Regions from separate parts of the Paenibacillus sp. AK121 genome, predicted to be linked through region 1. Evidence: predicted binding sites of a transcription regulator. Region 1 holds the regulator's gene; the other holds the start of a gene.
What was found. Region 1 encodes CtsR, which represses protease genes until heat stress. Its sites were predicted from a motif close to ATGGTCAATAAAGGTCAAACA; they were not measured.
Positions count from the first base shown of each region.

Region 2: a site for CtsR is predicted at 4,334-4,354, ahead of clpP (ATP-dependent Clp endopeptidase proteolytic subunit ClpP). Genes of this name have one in related genera too.

Region 1 covers NZ_JAHPJM010000019.1:616-7,383, reverse strand. The annotation lists gene radA (DNA repair protein RadA) at 1-519, opposite strand, end outside; gene clpC (ATP-dependent protease ATP-binding subunit ClpC) at 762-3,206, opposite strand; gene mcsB (protein-arginine kinase McsB) at 3,251-4,315, opposite strand; gene mcsA (protein-arginine kinase activator protein McsA) at 4,345-4,869, opposite strand; gene KSP24_RS23185 (CtsR family transcriptional regulator) at 4,954-5,418, opposite strand; gene KSP24_RS23180 (GNAT family N-acetyltransferase) at 5,959-6,768, opposite strand, start outside.
Region 2 covers NZ_JAHPJM010000011.1:22,143-28,910, forward strand. The annotation lists gene whiA (DNA-binding protein WhiA) at 1-733, shown strand, start outside; gene KSP24_RS18490 (HPr family phosphocarrier protein) at 869-1,138, shown strand; gene KSP24_RS18495 (SIMPL domain-containing protein) at 1,411-2,166, shown strand; gene KSP24_RS18500 (PdaC/SigV domain-containing protein) at 2,404-3,513, shown strand; gene clpP (ATP-dependent Clp endopeptidase proteolytic subunit ClpP) at 3,626-4,222, opposite strand; tRNA gene KSP24_RS18510 (tRNA-Arg) at 4,434-4,505, opposite strand; gene KSP24_RS18515 (sugar-binding transcriptional regulator) at 4,765-5,802, shown strand; gene gap (type I glyceraldehyde-3-phosphate dehydrogenase) at 5,895-6,768, shown strand, end outside.

The DNA of each region.
Region 1 (6,768 bases):
GATGACCAAAAACTCTGGCTTCAAGCTGTCCACTGCTTCTTCAATCGTCTCCAAATTCGTCTCACATAATACGTACAGACTGGGAGACAAGGCACCGAGGCGATCTGCACGTAGCTTTGTTTGGCGGACGGATTCCTCACCAGACACGTACAGGACCTTTAAACCAGTTAAAGCCAGCTCATTAGAGGTTTGCAGCATAAGCGTAGACTTGCCGATCCCCGGATCACCACCCACCAGAACAAGTGAACCTGGCACCACACCTCCACCAAGTACACGATTTAATTCACCAATTCCCGTCAAGATTCGTGTTTCTTTGCCACTTTCCACTTCAATAATAGGAAGCGGTTTGTCTTTTGTGCTATGAGTAAGAAGGGAAGATCCCATTCCTTGAGTTTTTACAACGCTTTCCGTTTCTTCGACCATGGAATTCCATGCCTGGCATCCAGGACATTTTCCGTACCATTTAGGCGATTCATAGCCACATTCCGTACAGGAAAATTTAGTTTTCACTTTAGCCATACTTTATTCCCTGGCTCCTTCTTGACGACGATGATGTCAAATTTATCTTCACACAGCACCTGAAAGAGCTGTAACAATAAAAGTTTACCATTGAAGCTTGGCGGACGTAAAGCAGTATCACAAACTTTCCCAAAGCTTTTAGCCTACCCTTTCAAGATATTCAATACACAAAAAGGGTGCCTTCGCAATAGCTTTCCAGCGTGCGAGACACCCTTTTCTAATGTTTTATTTACTAAACTGCTTTAGGACTTCGCGGATACATTATCCTTTTTCGTTACTGTCAATGCACCGTTCTCTTCATCAATGTAGAGAGAGTCGCCTTTAGAAATGTTTCCAGTCAACAGTTCCTCGGACAGGCGATCTTCAATATGCTTCTGGATTGCACGACGCAATGGACGCGCACCATACGCTGGATCGAAGCCTTCCTTAGCAAGGAAATTCTTAGCCTTGTCTGTCAACTCAAAGTCCACCTCATACTCATTCAGACGCTTACGCAGCTCCTCAGACATGAGTGAAACAATTTCAGCAATATGTTTTTCTTCGAGAGAATGGAAAACGATAATTTCATCTATCCGGTTCAAGAACTCAGGACGGAAACTTTTCTTCAGTTCATCCATCACTTTGCCCTTCATGTTATCGTAATCCGCCCCAGCGTCCACAACAGCTGTAAAACCAAGCGTGGAGTTACGTTTGATTGCCTGCGCACCAACGTTAGATGTTAGAATGATGAGTGTGTTACGGAAGTCAACAACACGACCTTTGGAATCCGTCAGACGTCCATCCTCCAACACTTGCAGCAGAATATTGAATACTTCTGGGTGTGCCTTTTCAATTTCATCCAGCAACACAACAGAGTAAGGCTTACGACGTACCTTCTCAGTCAGTTGACCGCCTTCTTCATATCCAACGTACCCTGGAGGCGCTCCTACCAGACGGGATGTGGAGTGCTTCTCCATATATTCGGACATATCAATACGGATAACCGCATTTTCATCACCAAACATAGATTCAGCCAAGGCGCGTGCCAGCTCTGTTTTACCAACCCCAGTTGGACCGAGGAAAATAAAGGAGCCGATTGGACGCTTCGGATCTTTCAGACCGGCGCGTGCCCGGCGAATCGCCCGGCTTACTGCCTTAACAGCTTCGTCCTGTCCAATCACCCGTTCATGCAACAGTTGCTCCATATTCAGCAAGCGATGTGTTTCTTCTTCTTTTAGCTTGCTGACTGGGACACCAGTCCAGATGGCAACAACCTGAGCGATATCCTCTGGCGTAACTTCGGAATCTGTACGCCCCTGTTGTTCTTTCCATTGGTTTTTAGTGACATCCAGCTCTTCACGAATCTTTTGCTCTGTATCGCGTAGCGCAGCTGCCTTTTCAAACTCCTGACTTTGTACCGCTGAATCTTTTTCCTTGCGGATATCTTCCAGACGGTTTTCCAGCTGTTTCAGGTTTGGCGGTACTGTATAGGAATTCAGCCTTACCTTGGAGCCTGCTTCATCAATAAGGTCAATAGCCTTATCCGGTAGGAAGCGATCAGTAATATAACGATCTGACAATCTTACTGCAGCTTCAATAGCCTCATCCGTGATTTTTACACGGTGATGCGCTTCATAACGGTCGCGCAGACCATACAAGATTTGGATTGCTTCTTCTGGAGAAGGTTGATCCACTGTAATAGGTTGGAAACGACGCTCCAAAGCAGCATCTTTTTCAATATATTTGCGATATTCATCCAGCGTAGTAGCACCGATACATTGCAGCTCGCCACGTGCCAGAGCAGGTTTCAGGATGTTGGACGCATCAATTGCGCCTTCTGCTCCACCAGCACCAATCAGCGTATGCAGCTCATCAATGAACAGTACGATATTTCCGGCTTGACGAATCTCGTCCATAATCTTCTTCAAGCGATCCTCAAATTCACCACGATACTTAGTACCTGCTACGACAGATCCCATATCGAGTGTCATTACGCGTTTGTCGCGCAATGTTTCAGGAATCTCATTCGCTATGATTTTTTGTGCCAATCCTTCGGCAATCGCTGTTTTACCTACCCCAGGTTCACCGATCAAAACAGGATTGTTCTTTGTACGGCGGCTGAGCACTTGAATAACGCGCTCAATTTCCTTGCTGCGCCCAATAACGGGGTCCAGGTTATTTTCCTTCGCAGAAGCTGTCAGATCGCGTGCCAGACTGTCCAGGGTTGGCGTGCTGACATTAGCTGGAGCACCGTGATGACTGGAAACTGCCTCGCTGCTGCCGAGCAATTGAAGCACTTGCTGACGCGCTTTGTTCAGACTGATACCCAGGTTGTTCAGTACACGTGCTGCTACGCCTTCACCTTCACGAATGAGACCTAGCAAAATATGCTCGGTACCTACATAGGTATGCCCCAATTTACGCGCTTCGTCCATAGACAGCTCAATGACTTTTTTGGCACGTGGAGTATAGGCAATGTTCGTTGGTTGCTCTTGACCGCGTCCAATCAGTGTTTCCACTTCATCCTGGATTTTTTCCAGTCCCAGCCCTAAACCGATTAAGGCTTTCGCTGCTATTCCTTCGCCTTCACGAATGAGTCCTAGCAAAATGTGCTCTGTGCCAATGTTGTTGTGTCCCAATCGAACAGCTTCTTCCTGGGCCAAGGCAAGCACTTTCTGTGCACGTTCCGTAAATCTTCCAAACATCATATATCCTGCACCTCCACAATGTGTATTTCAGATAATTCTATATATTAAAGGGTTGTGCCTAATTTTTGCCGGATCAGCTTCGCCCGGTACATATCGCGCTCACCGGTATTCATTTTATCCCCAAAGCTTTTTTGCAGAAAGCCAGGTTGCGTCATCACATTAAGCTCATTCATCGCTGCAATGGAAGGACGCTCCAAAATCCCTAAATCTACACCGAGACGTACATCGGACAGCCGCTGTGCAGCCTCCTTGGAATCCAAAACTGCTGCATATGACAAAATACCGAATGAACGCATCACCCGATCTGTAATCCGCAGCATGGATTCATTCATCAATCGTTCTCTGGCAGAACGTTCGTGCTCTATAATTTGCAGCACCACGCCATGCAGATTCTCGATAATTTCCGCTTCGGTTTGTCCCAGGGTAATCTGATTAGATACCTGAAACAAATTTCCAACTGCTTCGCTGCCTTCACCATAAATGCCGCGAACTGTAAGACCGACCTGTGAAACAGCGGACAATATACGATTGATTTGGTGAGTCATGACCAATGCGGGTAAATGCATCATCACCGAAGCTCTCATACCTGTGCCGACATTCGTCGGACAACTGGTCAGAAAACCTCTCCGATCATCAAATGCATAATCAACATGAGCTTCGAATGCATCATCAATGACCATGGCGCGTTCCCAGGCTTCTCTCACCTGACATCCCGGATATAAGCACTGAATACGCAGATGATCCTCTTCATTTATCATAACACTAACTGATTCATCATCACTAATCAACACAGCACCGTTGCGAGATTCGTTCGCCAAATTAGGACTAATTAAGTGCTTCTCAACCAGTACCTGCTTGTCGATCTCATCCAACTCGGATATTTTCAAGGTATGAAAAGTACCAAAACGACGCAAATCATCATACTGAAGGATATCCGTTAAGCGTTGAAGCACTTCTTCCGACTGCTGATTGGTAGCAAGCATGGGAAAAGGCAGATGCTGCAAGTTACGCGCAATTCTTACCCGGCTGCTAATGACAATCTCCGAATCCGCAGCATCACCACGCATCCAATCACTTAGCGGCTTTTCCGTAAATCGGATATTGGGCATCACGCATTCCCTCCTACTCTTCACAAACTTTACTCTTCAGTCATTTCTTTTTCAAGCTTTCTGATTTGATCCCTAAGCTCAGCAGCTGATTCGAATTCTTCCTGTACAATGTGTTGTTGCATCTCTTTTTTCAAATCATCAATTTGCCGTTTAACCTTTAATCGGCCTCCAGTACGGACCGGAACTTTCCCAACATGACTCGTACTACCATGCACACGCTTGAACAGAGGGTCCAGACGACTATCAAAATATTGATAGCATGATGGACATCCAAAACGTCCTAGCTTACTAAACTGTGTATAAGTCATACCGCAATCCTTGCATTGCAGATTTTGGGGAACAGTGTGACCTGAAGACTGGCTCTTTGTGCTGGAGTCAAAATCCAACATCCCCGACAACAAGCTATGAATCGAAAAGCCATTAGGTGTTCCAGGGATCATCTCCCCTTTTTCCTTCGCACATGTCTCACAAATATGAAACTCTGTCTTTTCGCCATTCACAATTTTGGTGAAATGCAAAGTTGCCGGCCGCATATTACATTCTTGGCACAGCATAAAAGCACCTCCTTCAACGTCAGGATTTTTACAAATCCCTACATCTGAATTGCAAATCTCTATTCACTGGTTAATGGATACTAGCTATTTGGCCGCCAGCAACGAGATCAGCATAGCCTTAAGCAATCTTGCTCGCAGTTGGTCACGATAGGGAAGCTTTAGCAATAATGTATCTCTTGATAAAGCAGCCTTCATTAGACCAGCTTCCCTTTTGCTTAAAAAATGAGCTTCCTCTAACTGATAAATCAGTCCTTCTGCTGCCGATTGGCTAATTTCCTCCCCGATGCTCTGATGAAGGTGTGTATGGATCGCATGTTGTGCAGGTAATTGAATTCGCTGAATTCGAATGTAGCCTCCACCACCGCGTTTACTTTCCACCACATAACCTTTTTCCAGCGTAAACCGGGTACTAATTACATAATTAATTTGCGACGGTACGCAGGAAAAGCGGTCAGCCAGATCATTACGCTGAATCTCCACTAAGCCTTGGGGACTTTCCAGCAGCATGCTCTTCAAATATTGTTCAATAATGTCGGAAACATTGCGCATTTCATCATCCTCCACTAACGGAAACGCAAGAATTCAAATACATTTCACGCTCCACAGAGTCCGCCGTATATTGAACTTAACCAAACGGTATAGTCACGAATCTAAGCTGTATTCAGGCTATTGCCTGTTCTACATCCATTGGAATTGTACCGTTTTGTTTCTAGTGTGACCTTTATTTGCGATAAATCATACACTTCTCTTCTGTCCATAAGAAGCAGCTCCTAACTATACGCAAATCAGGTCGTTATTTTTTACTTTTTTGCTGTCAAATTGTTATATACGGCCAATCCAACAACATAATACTTTTGTGGAATCACACTGATTCCAATTGACTTTGACTTTCTTTGACTATATTCGTATTATAGCACAAATTTCATTTTTGCCAAGGGGTCAATACCATTTTTCGCAATCTAATTATGTTTTATACCATATTACAAAAAACTCTTCCCATTATGGAAAGAGCTTTGAGTAATTATGATAAACCACATCCAATTTGGTTAAAAAAAAGTTGGACATTAAGAAGAACCAATTGGAGCTTTATCAGAAAAAATCCAATAAGAACGTTTGTTTTATTGGTATTACACGTTTAAGTGCAGCCACAGACTTACTGCTTCCTTCAATACGCCCCCAATTAGACAGGTTATCAGCTTGCTGGTAGCCGAGCATTAAAGTTGTTAATGACTGAATCCCCAGTTTCAAGTCAGTTGCTAAGGCGTTGTCAGATAAATTGCTTGTATCCACTCTTGCCAGATGTCCTTGCCCCTCCGTAGTAATTGTTAATCTCCATACTCCTTCATTCCAAGGGGCATACCGATCTGTCAGATGTAAGGTCAAACTTGTTTCTTCTCCAATCTGCTCAAAAGGGTATCTCTCTACAAAAGCAACTGCATCCACAATACGCCCCATAAAATAAGGCACCGTTTCCTGTTGAATTCGCGGATCATCGAGTAAAAAGGGCAGGTTGTCATCTGCTGGAACGTAAATAAATTTACCTTGGGTTATCATTGAGTCATGATTTGCAAAATAAGTCCACAAAGCCCGACGTGCCGTCTCATTTTCATATACCAACTCATCACAATTTAACTGTTTATCTTCTATTTTGTATAGTGCATATCCCTGAGGATTGCCTGCATCCGTGTAATATACTACAGTTCGATAATTTTCATTTAAAATCCGTTCCTGCCACCATTCCTTATCTCGTACCAGCGTACCATTGTAACGTGAAGCATACGATTGATACACTTGGTCCAATTCTGAAATATTTTTGATATCCCGTTTGACTATACCTTCTGTTTTAAGTTTAGCAGGGAATTTATCAATTGGAATGACGTACTTTTTGTACTCCGTATA
Region 2 (6,768 bases), on a different contig from region 1:
GCTTGTACGGAAAAAAATGCGCTTGAAAAAAAATAATGTGTATATTGTCCGCATTCCTAATGGTGTACAAGAGCTGCTAAAGGAGCTTTATATTGTCTCAGAAGGTTTCTTGTTCACTGACGGGATTAATCGGGATATCATTCGGAAAAACTGTTGTAAGCGGGCTTATCTGCGGGGTGCCTTTATGGCAGGTGGCTCTGTGAATAATCCAGAGGGATCGTCTTACCACCTTGAAATTTCTTCGATGTATGAGGAGCATTGTCAGGCGCTAGTTGATCTCGCTAATGAGTTTCATCTCAATGCCCGCTGTATTGAGCGAAAAAAAGGCTTTATCCTTTACATCAAGGAAGGCGAGAAGATCATTGAGCTGCTCAGTATCATTGGGGCGCACCAAGCCTTGTTCAAATTTGAAGATGTACGTATCATGCGCGATATGCGCAATTCCGTAAACCGTATTGTTAATTGCGAAACAGCTAATTTGAACAAGACGATCGGAGCTGCTGTCCGGCAAATTGAGAATATTAAGTTGCTGGAGAGGGAAGTTGGTTTGGAGACCTTGCCAGATAAACTGCGTGAAGTGGCAGAAATTCGGCTCGCTCATCCCGATTTGAATTTAAAAGAAGTCGGGGAAATGCTCAAAGGGGTCGTGAGTAAATCGGGTGTAAATCATCGACTTCGCAAAATTGATGAGATGGCTGACAAAATCAGGGGGGAAAACGGCCTAATTCCGTAAAAGAGGGTCTGAGGGGCTTTTAGAACCGGTTTTTTTAGTTTTTTTTCTAGTGTCTGTCCCGGGTTAATGTTATAATGTGATAAATAAAATGGAGTAAATAGCGTCCAGATTTATTTGATGAGGGGGTAAGCTGACATGTCAAAACATCCAGTAGTCGTACGCTTGAAAACAGGACTGCACGCCAGACCTGCTGCGTTGTTCGTACAGGAAGCGAATAAATATTCATCTGAAATTTTTGTGGAAAAAGAAGACAAAAAGGTTAATGCCAAGAGCATCATGGGTATTATGAGCCTCGCCATCAGTACAGGTACTGAAATCAATATTAGTGCTGAAGGTGCGGACGCCGAACAGGCTGTAAACGCTTTAGTAAGTCTGGTTAGTAAGGTAGAGCTGGAAAATCAATAAACGAGCATTTGCTTTGTGATATGATGTATGCTCTTAGTGAAAGCCCCCTCGGGGGCTTTTTTTGTATCCAGAAAAAAGCATTCAACCAGCCCCGCCATTAAGCTATTTATGTATATTTATTTGAATATAGCGACCGCGTTAAGTCCAAGCTACAAATAGTTGAAACCCCTAGGTAATGCTCTGTTTCGGAAATTTATACCGCTTGACTGCAACCTTTTCCCGTTTTTTCCGTCTGGAAGGTACAAACATTTTCAAGAAAGAGGCTGACTACAATGAGAGTTTGGACAAAAACAGTAAGCACAGCAATTCTTGCAGGAGCATTATTAGCTGGGGGAATAGCAGGAGGGCTGTGGACGGGAGCTGATCGCGCTTATGCAGCAACGGCGACGACGGCGAATGGTGTAATTAACGTGAGTGGAAGTGGTGAAATAATGGCTAAGCCAGATATCGCTTATCTCTCTATTGGTGTGCAATCGGAAGGAAACACCGCTGCTGCAGCTCAAAAAGCCAATGCTGCGAAAATAAACAAGGTTACACAGCTGTTAAAAGAAAAATGGAGCATTAGTGCAGACGATATTCAGACAAGCCAGTTCTCTGTACAGCCTAACTATACCTATAACGAGAAAGAAGGACAGAAGCTCAAAGGCTACATGGCCAACCATACACTTTCAGTGAAATATCGCAATTTGGATAAAATTGGTCAACTGTTGGATGAGGCTACAAATTCCGGTGCAAACAACGTAGATAATATACAGTTTTCCGTAGAGAATCCTTCCGCTTATGAGGAAGCAGCAATTGCAAAGGCGTTGGATAATGCTCAATCCAAAGCAAGTGCCGTAGCAAAATCAGCTAAACGCGGTTTAGGAGCTCTGGTGAATGTGACAGTAGATGGCGGGGAAGCTCAGGTTTACACACAACGTGAGAATGCCATGTCCAAAGCGCTCATGGATATGAGTGGCGGAACAGAGATACAGTCGGGTCAAGTAACGGTGAAAGTCCAAGTGTCTGCCCAATATGAGATGAACTAGTATAGACCATTAAGCGGAGCCGCAAGCGCCTGCAACATTGCAGGATGACTTGTTGGCTTCTTTTGTCTATTGAAACCGTTTTGTAATGAGTCTGTCATAGCTAATGGCTGTTAGGTGTACAGATTGAAATCAAGGAGTGTACAGATTGTAAACTACATACAATAGGGTATAGATATAATAAGAAAAGTGATCAAAACACATAGATTATACAGATTTGCAATAGGAGGAATACTTACGATGAACAAACATACAAAAAAATGGGGCTCAGCATTGCTGGCAGCGGGAATTTTAGCAGGGGTTGCGGTTATTCCCGTTTCCTATATTGGGGCAGCATCGACCAAACAGCAGCAAGCGACAACACAGCAACCAGGGATCGCCATCCAATGGAATGGTAAAACGTTGGCCTCTAAAGGTATTCAAGTGAACGGGAACACCATGATTCCAGTGGCAGCACTGCGTGACAGCTTGGAAATTCCGGTGAGCTATGACACCAAAGAAGGGACATATACAGTGGGGAGTGGGTACAACAAGCTCTATATCGTGGTCTCCTCCTCGGATGCCTATGTCAATGTGAACGGAATCAACACGCGCAGCATGGATGCCAAAATGATCGCCGGGAAGCTGTACATTCCTATGAGTCTGCTGAAAGACTATCTGGGTATCGATGCTCAGTGGAATGCAGTTCAGAAAACCGTAACATTAAGTAAAAGCCAGCTAAATCCAATCACAATTGCGTCTCAGACGCTTCCAGCTTCGAGTAATGCAAAGGTGTCTTATAAGATTAAGTATCCACAAATCAGCGGCAGCCAGCTGAATCCTGAGGCTCAACAGGCCATTAATAATGTGCTAAAAAAGCATGCAGAGACAGTATTGGCAGCAGGCAAAAAGATGGTGGCAGACGGAGAGGTTACAGCAGAAAGACCGTATGATTTCGAGAATGATTTTGCAATTGCCTATAACAAGGACGGTATTCTAAGTGTGATTATGCAGGACTACTCGTATACAGGTGGCGCACATGGTATGACGGCGCGTAAAGGATACACGTTCTCGCTCGCTGATGGCAAGCTGCTGCAATTGTCTGACGTATTGAAGGCAAATCCGAACTATAAAAAGTTTTTGAATGCTGATTTGAAGAAAAAAATTGATGCGCTCCAGGCTGGCGAAGGTTTTGAAAAATTTAAAGAGTTGGCCGCAGATCAGAATTTTTATGTGACCAATAGTGGACTAACCATCGTGTTTGATTTGTATGATTATGCTCCATACGCGTATGGAATTCCGGAGTTTACTTACTCGTTCGCTCAACTGCTGCCTCAGGGCGGGAAGCCTTTTGCGGGACAAAATCAATAATTTGGTTTAGCTATATATAAAAAATTATAGTAAATAAAAAGGCTGCCTACTGGATACAAAAATCCGAGGCAGCCTTTCTATTTAACAGCTATTCAAAAGTAAACCACTTTTCTTATACACCTTCTGGAGAGGAGCTAGTTAACACTTTATCAATAATACCGTATTCTTTGGCATCATCAGCGGACATGAAATAGTCACGGTCTGTGTCTTTTTCGATGCGTTCCAGTGGTTGACCTGTGCGATCTGCGAGAATGCGGTTCAATTTGTCACGCATTTTCAGAATGCGACGGGCGCGAATTTCGATATCCGTTGCCTGTCCTTGTGCACCGCCCAGTGGTTGGTGAATCATAATTTCACTGTTTGGCAAGGCAAAACGTTTGCCTTTGGCACCTGCATTCAGCAAGAAAGCACCCATGGAAGCAGCCATACCTACACAAATGGTAGATACGTCAGGTTTAATGTATTGCATCGTATCGAAAATGGCCATACCAGCTGTGATGGAACCGCCAGGACTGTTAATATACAAGTGAATGTCTTTTTCAGGATCTTCAGCAGCCAAAAACAGCATTTGTGCAATAATTGAGTTGGCTACAACGTCATTGACGTCCGAGCCCAACAAAATAATGCGATCCTTCAACAGTCTGGAATAAATGTCATAGGCGCGTTCGCCGCGGTTACTTTGTTCTACTACCATAGGAACATAGCTCACGTCAAAAAACCTCCCTTAAATATCGTTAGTGGATTTGGTGGATATGCCGATTACACATCCCTATTTATAAACTGTTACCGTATTAACCACATGATAAACAATTTCAAACAAAAAGTCAAAGAAAGTCAAACTATTAATTAAAAAAAGAGCGCTCAGCGCTCTTTTTGGTTAAAAACATTATATGGAACATTTAGCCAATCATATAAAACGACGCGCCCGCGAGGAATCGAACCTCGATCTCAGGCTCCGGAGGCCTACGTCATATCCGTTGGACCACGGGCGCACAGATGAACATTACAAGCAACTAACTAATTAATTGGAAACAAAGATGATTATATGATATACGGCATTGAATTGCAAGCTTTTATTACGTGCGCATATTCACATAAAAAGTTGAGAAATATAGGTTCAGATAGACTTGCATGTGAAGCAAATATTGGGTAAGATATACGTGGGACTTAAAAAGTTATCCCGGGACATTTTAAGACCAGTTAGAGATATAGCATAGAGACAGAACTTAGAAGTGTGCGGGAGTGGAAAGCATGCGAAAGATATTAGAAATACAGAAGCAGCTTCTGCCCGACCTCATGGATGTTTTGAAAAAAAGGTACACGATCCTGCATCAGATTATGTTGTCCGAAGTTATTGGACGCAGAACACTGGCAGCTTCACTGGATATGACCGAGCGCGTACTGCGCGCTGAGACTGATCTCCTTAAAGCGCAAGGGCTAATTGAGATTGAGAGTGTGGGCATGAAGGTGAGCAAAGCAGGACTGGATCTGCTGGAACAGCTGGAGCCGATTGCGAACAACTTGTTCGGCCTGTCCCAATTGGAGGATCAGATTCGTCAAGCCTACGGTTTGAGGAAGGTGGTTGTCGTTCCAGGGGATTCGGATGCTTCACCGTTAGCGAAGCAGGAACTGGGCCGTGCTGGCGCAAAGGCGCTGCTGAGTGTTATGGATGACGAGGACGTGGTCGCTGTAACAGGTGGCACGACGATTGCAGATGTGGCGGAACAACTGACATTACCTGCTAACGGCCCGCTTAAAGGCGGATGGTTTGTACCGGCACGCGGGGGTTTGGGAGAGAGCATGGAAATGCAGGCAAATACAATTGCCTCCACGATGGCTCGCAAGGTCGGCGCTCAATACCGTCTGCTCCATGTACCGGATTTGCTCAGCAATCATGCTTACAACTCCTTGCTTGAGGATACGAATATTCAGGATATATTGAGCCTGATTCGAGAAAGTCGTATTATCATTCACGGAATAGGCAACGCCATAGCAATGGCCCACAGACGCAAGCTTGACCCTGAAACCTTTGCCCAGATCAGCAATGAGGGCGCGGTTGCCGAATCGTTTGGCTATTATTTTAACGAAGACGGCGTCGTTGTTCACAGAATGCTGACGCTTGGACTCCGTTTGGAGGACATCAGGCGTACGGAGACGGTGTTAGGTGTGGCTGGAGGCAAGAGCAAGGCGGCTGCTATTCATGCGGTATTGCGTTTCGGACAGGAAGACATTCTTGTCACCGACGAAGGCGCTGCTGCCGAGATTGTAAGCCGTTATTTAAGAGATTGATAAGGTTTTTTAATTGTGTTGTCTTGACGGGCTTTCGGGTCTGTCTTGAATATATAAAACTAAACTAAACGAACTTTGGGAGGAACTCACTCATGACAGTTAAAGTTGGTATTAACGGTTTCGGACGTATTGGACGCCTTGCTTTCCGCCGTATTCAAGACGTAGAAGGTATTGAAGTAGTAGCAATTAACGACTTGACAGATTCCAAAATGCTGGCACATCTGTTGAAATATGATACAACACAAGGTACTTTCCAAGGGGAAGTAGAAGTACATGACGGTTTCTTCAAAGTAAACGGTAAAGAAGTTAAAGTTTTGGCTAACCGTAACCCTGAAGAATTGCCTTGGGGAGACCTGGGTGTAGACATCGTTCTGGAATGCACAGGTTTCTTCACAACTAAAGAAGCTGCTGAGAAACATTTGAAAGGCGGCGCTAAAAAGGTTGTTATCTCCGCTCCAGCTACTGGCGACATGAAAACTGTCGTTTACAACGTAAACCATGAAATTCTGGACGGATCTGAAACTGTAATTTCCGGTGCTTCTTGCACAACTAACTGCCTGGCTCCTATGGCTAAAACATTGCAAGACAAATTTGGTATCGTTGAAGGCTTGATGACTACAATTCACGCTTACACTGGCGACCAAAACACTTTGGATGCTCCACATGCTAAAGGTGACTTCCGTCGTGCTCGCGCAGCAGCTGAAAACATCATCCCTAACACTACTGGTGCTGCTAAAGCAATCGGTCTGGTTATCCCTGAGCTGAAAGGTAAATTGGATGGCGCAGCTCAACGTGTTCCAGTACCAACAGGTTCCCTGACTGAGCTGGTAACAGTTCTGGAGAAAAACGTAACTGCTGAAGAAATCAACGCAGCGATGAAAGAAGCTTCCGATCCTGAAACTTACGGATACACTGAAGATCAAATCGTTTCTTCTGACATCAAAGGTCTGACTTTCGGATCCCTGT